One region of the Acidaminobacter sp. QWL-03 genome, then DNA from elsewhere that is predicted to be linked to it. Evidence: a T-box and tRNA genes for the amino acid it is inferred to sense, from the RefSeq annotation. Region 1 holds a T-box; the other holds one or more tRNA genes.
What was found. A T-box is a leader RNA that pairs with one kind of tRNA and senses whether it is charged. The one in region 1 lies ahead of proS (proline--tRNA ligase), so its partner is inferred to be a tRNA-Pro.

Region 1 (3,419 bases):
CATTGAGGTCAAGATTGTCTCAACCAATTTTGAGGATGTCAGTGAAGTCGACATCAAGCTGCTCAAACTAGCCAAACTGATCAATGGCTTTGTCGTTACCAATGACTATAATTTAAACAAGGTCGCTGAGCTGCAGGATGTTCGGGTTTTGAACATCAATGAATTGGCGAACGCCATCAAACCGGTGGTCCTGCCGGGTGAGGAAATGGTCGTCCACGTCATCAAAGAGGGCAAGGAGTCCAATCAGGGCATCGCCTATCTCGATGATGGCACTATGATCGTAGTCGAGGGCGGCAAGCGCCACATCAACGAGACCCTTGAGGTTCTTGTGACCAGCGTGCTGCAAACCGCAGCCGGGCGTATGATTTTTGTCAAACCTCTCTAATGGGGTGAATGAAGTGAGTAAAGCGGATCTCAAAACAGCAGCAATAGTAGCGGCAGCCGGAATGGGTACCAGAATGGGTGCCGGGATCAGTAAACAGAGGATGCTCCTTGGCGGCAAGACGATTCTTGCGCATGCAGTGGAGCGGCTGTGTGCCTCAGGCATGATCTCTGAGTGCGTTGTCGTCGTTCCGGCGGGAGAATTGTCGCTATACATAGACCTTGTCAGGCAGCTTCACAATGAGGAAGGTGTTCCCATTCAATGCGTGGAAGGCGGTGAGAACCGCATGGCTTCGATTCGAAGGGGTCTTGAGAAGCTTTCCAAAGAAGCCGCACTTGTTTTGATCCACGACGGCGCAAGGCCCTTTGTCAGTCTGGATACCATCCGTGCCTGCGTCGGGAAAGCAGCTGAAACCGGCGCGGCGGTGGCGGCAGTGGCGGCTAAGGACACTATCAAGGTCGCAGCGGCAGACGGCGTGGTAGAATCCACACCGGACCGCAGCCGATTGTTTCTCGTCCAGACTCCCCAGGTCTTCAGACGGGATTGGCTCGAACAGGCGCATCGACTCGCTGAGGAAAACGGGTGGGACGCTACGGATGACAGTGCGCTGATTGAGCGCCTGGGGCACCGGGTGCACCTTGTGAAAGGCAATTATTTCAATCTGAAGATCACCACGCCGGAAGACATGGTCATGGCGGAAGCGATTTTGGCGGCGATTGCCCCTACCATCGGCAAAAGCACTTCAAAGGAGCAGGGGGGAACGGTTTGAAGATCAAAGTAGGCATTGGTTACGACGTCCACCAGCTGGTACCGGACAGGAAACTGATTCTGGGCGGTGTGGAAATTCCCCACGAAGTAGGCCTCCTTGGCCACTCAGATGCCGACGTGCTGACCCACGCCATTATGGACGCGCTCCTGGGCGCTGCGGGGCTGGGTGACATTGGCAGGCATTTCCCGGATACAGATCCAGCTTATAAGGGGATCTCAAGTCTTAAACTTCTTGAGCACGTCATGGCGCTGATCCGGGAGACGGGTTACACCGTGGGCAACGTCGATGCTGTTATTGCGGCGCAGCGGCCAAAACTGCTGCCATTTATGGCGCTCATGAAGTCGGCGCTGGGCCCAATCCTTCAACTTGAGGCAGAGGATTTGAATCTCAAAGCGACCACGACGGAGCGGCTCGGCTTTGAGGGCCGGGAAGAAGGCATCTCGGTGACGGCGGTTTGTCTATTGGAAAAGCAGACGGGATAACCCCCTAAAATTTCCGTTGACAGCTTCAATTTTTCTATTATATAGTGTATGTCAGGAATATAATGATAAGGTGTTGAAGAGAACCAGTAAAAGATGGCTATGCTGCACAGAGAGAGTCTGCTTGGTGAAAAGACTCCGGCCGGCGCTTTGAACCTGTCTTGGAGCCATGCTCTTGAAAAGCACGCGGCCGGCGCGTTACAGCCGGGACAAGTGAACACGCCGGGGCCTGTGAGCCTGCATGACGGCTGTGTTAATTAGAGTGGTACCGCGGATTCCGCCTCTAGCTTAAGAGGCGGTTTTTTAATTTTTTGACAAAGATTCATAGGAGGCTCATCATGGCAAAGAAAGAGATGGAATTTGTAAAAGAAATTACACGCATGGAGGACGACTTCGCCCAGTGGTATACAGATGTTATTCTGAAAACGGAACTGGTGGATTATTCTCCGGTCAAAGGCTTTATGGTCATCCGCCCCTACGGCTACGAGATCTGGGAGAACATCCAGGCATTCCTGGACAAACGGTTTAAGGATACCGGCCACAAAAATATGTACTTCCCGCTGCTGATCCCAGAGAGTCTCCTGAACCGTGAAAAAGAGCACGTCGAAGGCTTTGCGCCGGAGGTTGCCTGGGTGACCCACGGCGGCAAGGAAGAGCTCGCTGAGCGGCTTTGTGTGCGCCCGACTTCAGAGACCATTATTTGCTCAATGTATTCCAAATGGCTGCAGTCTTACAGAGACCTGCCTTACCTCTACAACCAATGGTGCTCCGTCGTCCGCTGGGAAAAGTCGACTCGGCCGTTCCTGAGAACCTCCGAGTTCCTCTGGCAGGAAGGTCATACCCTTCACGAGACCTATGAAGAGGCACAGGACGAGACGATTCAAATGCTGAACATCTATCGACAAATGGCGGAAGAGCTTCTCGCGATTCCAATGGTATCAGGCCGAAAAAGCGAAAAGGAAAAATTCGCCGGCGCTTATGCCACTTATACCATTGAAGCATTGATGCACGATGGCAAAGCCCTTCAATCCGGAACCTCCCACAACTTGGGTCAGCACTTCACTAAAGCTTTTGAAATTCAGTACCTGGGCAGAGGCGGGGAGCTGGAGTTTCCGTTCCACACCTCCTGGGGCGTATCGACGCGCCTGATCGGAGGCTTGATTATGGTTCACGGCGACAACCGCGGCCTGGTCATGCCGCCGCGTGTGGCGCCAACTCAAGTTGTGATCATTCCTATTGCCCAAAACAAGCCAGGTGTCCTCGACAAGGCCTATGAACTCAAAGCGGCGCTGGTTGAGCGCGGGATTCGCGTTGAGTTGAATGACGACACCAACTATACACCGGGCTGGAAGTTCAATGAATACGAAATGAAGGGCGTGCCGCTTCGTATCGAGATTGGTCCAAGAGACATCCAAAACAACCAGGCTATGGCTGCCAGACGTGACACCCTCGAAAAAGCGCCAATTTCTCTGGATGGATTTGCGGACAACGTCGTTGGTATGCTGGACACTATCCACAATGACATGTTTGAAAAGGCGAAAAATCATCGCGACAGTATGACCTTTGTCGTGGAGGATTATGAAGAATTCAAAAGCCGCATGGCGACCACAGCCGGCTTCGCGAAGGGCATGTGGTGCGGTGAGCGCGAATGCGAGGACAAAATCAAGGCGGATACGGCGGCGACCATTCGCTGCATGCCGTTTGAACAGGAAGACCTTGGAGCCGTCTGCCACTTCTGCGGCAAACCGGCGAAGCACATGGTCTACGTAGCTAAGGCGTATTAAAATGG
Region 2 (3,419 bases), 100 kb from region 1:
TTCGTTAGTATTTTGCGAAGCGAGGTATTAATCGCTGAGTAAAATACGTTTTTTCACCTTAGGTGAAAAAAACTATCTAACCAGTGGCTCCTCCTGAACTTTTGCTTTGTGGCTGCATAAGCAACCGTTTTTTAGACCATACAATCTTTATTAAAGAAGTGCATGGTAGTTTTTTTCACCTGGCGGTGAAAAACCGCTTTTTGCTCAGCGCTTAATGCCGCGCATTCGCAAAAAGCTAACTTGGTGGGCATGGATGGACTCGAACCATCGACCTCACGCTTATCAGGCGTGCGCTCTAACCACCTGAGCTACACGCCCAAGATATCGCAAAACCAGTTGTCTCGAACACTGAATTAACGGCGCTCTCCTCATCAAGTTTGCTTCAATATGATGTTTTCAAGAAATTGATTTTCATCAATCCCTCAAAACTAAACAGTGTACCCCAATTTTCTCCTTAGAAAGGAGGTGATCCAGCCGCACCTTCCGATACGGCTACCTTGTTACGACTTCACCCCAGTCATTGGTTTTACCTTCGACAGCTTCCTCCTTGCGGTTGGATCACTGGCTTCGGGTCCCCCCAACTTCCATGGTGTGACGGGCGGTGTGTACAAGACCCGGGAACGCATTCACCACGGCATGCTGATCCGCGATTACTAGCAACTCCAACTTCATGCAGGCGAGTTTCAGCCTGCAATCCGAACTGGGACCGGCTTTAAAAGATTTGCTTCACCTCGCGGTTTCGCTTCTCGTTGTACCGGCCATTGTAGCACGTGTGTAGCCCAGATCATAAGGGGCATGATGATTTGACGTCATCCCCACCTTCCTCCGGTTTGTCACCGGCAGTCCCTCTAGAGTGCCCACCATAATGTGCTGGCAACTAAAGGCAAGGGTTGCGCTCGTTGCGGGACTTAACCCAACATCTCACGACACGAGCTGACGACAACCATGCACCACCTGTCTCCTCTGTCCCGAAAGACCTGCGCTGCTAAGCGCCATTCAGAGGGATGTCAAGACCTGGTAAGGTTCTTCGCGTTGCTTCGAATTAAACCACATGCTCCGCTGCTTGTGCGGGTCCCCGTCAATTCCTTTGAGTTTCAGTCTTGCGACCGTACTCCCCAGGCGGAATACTTAATGCGTTAGCTGCGGCACCGGGCTTTGACCCCCGACACCTAGTATTCATCGTTTACAGCGTGGACTACCAGGGTATCTAATCCTGTTTGCTCCCCACGCTTTCGTGCCTCAGCGTCAGTTACAGTCCAGAAAGCCGCCTTCGCCACGGGTGTTCCTCCTAATATCTACGCATTTCACCGCTACACTAGGAATTCCGCTTTCCTCTCCTGCACTCAAGCTGACCAGTTCCAAAGGCTTACAATAGTTAAGCTATTGCCTTTCACCCCTGGCTTGATCAGCCGCCTACGCACCCTTTACGCCCAGTGATTCCGGATAACGCTTGCCCCCTACGTATTACCGCGGCTGCTGGCACGTAGTTAGCCGGGGCTTCCTCCTAAGGTACCGTCACTTCTTCTTCCCTTAGGACAGAGTTTTACGACCCGAAGGCCTTCTTCACTCACGCGGCGTTGCTGCATCAGGCTTGCGCCCATTGTGCAATATTCCCCACTGCTGCCTCCCGTAGGAGTCTGGACCGTGTCTCAGTTCCAGTGTGGCCGTTCACCCTCTCAGGTCGGCTACTGATCGTCGCCTTGGTGAGCCGTTACCTCACCAACTAGCTAATCAGACGCGAGCCCATCCTGTACCGCTTGTGGCTTTGCCCATTGGACCATGCGGTCCTTTGGGGTTATGGGGTATTAATCACCGTTTCCAGTGGCTATCCCCCTGTACAGGGCAGGTTGCTCACGCGTTACTCACCCGTCCGCCGCTTTCATAGTCTTCCCTTTGGCCGAAGCCTCCAGTCCAACTAATCGCGCTCGACTTGCATGTGTTAGGCACGCCGCCAGCGTTCATCCTGAGCCAGGATCAAACTCTTAATCATAATCCTTAAACTGCAGTTGTAACACTGACTTCCGTTATTTCCATAATCAGAAATCACTTCGCCGGTTCCAAGCAGAACCGACTTTTTATTTCAGAATTTTGGGTTGTACACTGTTTAGTTTTCAAGGATCGAATTAAATTTTGTTAAATGGTCGGGGCGGCAGGATTTGAACCCGCGACCCTCTGATCCCAAATCAGATGCGCTACCAAGCTGCGCTACACCCCGACATTGCATTTTTTACTAACATACAATTAACAATCATTTAATGTCAGCTTAAACAATATATCATACTTTAGGACCATTTGTAAAGATCAAAATGGCTGAAATCATTGAAAATGTTAACTTGCTGGTTTGTCATCACGTGACGACATTTGCTATTATATATCGCGTGTTAAGACAATGCAAGTCTTTTTAAAGATAAATTTTGTTATTTTTGTTGTTTTTTTGCTTCTACAATCACGTCACATATTGCATAGTAACTATACTAAGGAAATAAAGAGAAAATGTCAGATCCTGATAGAGAATCTGACATTTTTCAATTTTGGAGCCGGTGATGGGACTCGAACCCGCAACCTACTGATTACAAGTTCGGTACAACGGCCTAATTGAAAAATGACATAGGCCTATTATATGCTGTCTATTCCGTGTTTGCAATGCTTTTATTGCTTTTTAGAACTGTTATGTTTTGCCATTAATTGAGCCTTATTTTTTGACTTGTTAGAAGAATGTTAGAAGCCTTCCTTTTAATATCACTATTTTTGTTTAAGATCAGATGTGAACATTACAATAATTACAAACCATACATCAATCAAGTATGCTCCGGATACTCATCAGTATCCGAGATCTCATCAAATATTACTACAGTCTTAAAAATAGCAAAATCATAACAACCGGTAGCCGGTAGCCGCCAGCCCTGCCAAAGTAACAACGTCGTCAGGGTCGTGCCAGAATGTTATGATTTTTTCATCTATCATCTGACTTATCAGAGATTCGCCACAGCGAATGGTTTGACAACTCAAGCAACGTATTTCATACCAAGCATCCGACACAGGATCACCACCTGATCTTCTATAATCTTCAAAAGGTTTTCACTTGAATTCAGCAAGGCTTCATCCTAGGTAATTGAATGAAAACTAGATTCAACCAAGAAGGTATGCTTGCATACGGCAGCGGCTGCCGCTGGGATTACAACATAGTAATCTTAGCCGGGACTTATCATAGATCCTTTGGTTAAAACTCCACGGTTAAGATTCCCACTCTAACGAAATTTGAATTTCAGGATTTCAAAGCGTTGACTTTACTTCGTTTCGTATTTTTATTATTGCTACTGTTTTGTTTAAATCTACTTATAAAAATTCGGCGTATCATTTTTATATCATATAACCTATGGGAATTATCAAATACACATATCGTTTGGAGAACTTATGGT

Region 2: it encodes a tRNA-Pro, which carries the amino acid that the T-box ahead of proS (proline--tRNA ligase) is inferred to sense. The anticodon was not compared.

The regions. Positions count from the first base shown of each region.
Region 1 is NZ_CM178752.1:2,319,430-2,322,848, reverse strand. Features, by position in the region: gene AC4PHM_RS11045 (PIN/TRAM domain-containing protein) at 1-385, shown strand, start outside; gene ispD (2-C-methyl-D-erythritol 4-phosphate cytidylyltransferase) at 399-1,151, shown strand; gene ispF (2-C-methyl-D-erythritol 2,4-cyclodiphosphate synthase) at 1,154-1,633, shown strand; T-box leader at 1,698-1,918, shown strand; gene proS (proline--tRNA ligase) at 1,969-3,414, shown strand; gene AC4PHM_RS11025 (cysteine-rich small domain-containing protein) at 3,416-3,419, shown strand, end outside.
Region 2 is NZ_CM178752.1:2,217,455-2,220,873, forward strand. Features, by position in the region: tRNA gene AC4PHM_RS10325 (tRNA-Ile) at 242-318, opposite strand; rRNA gene AC4PHM_RS10330 (16S ribosomal RNA) at 459-1,990, opposite strand; tRNA gene AC4PHM_RS10335 (tRNA-Pro) at 2,139-2,215, opposite strand.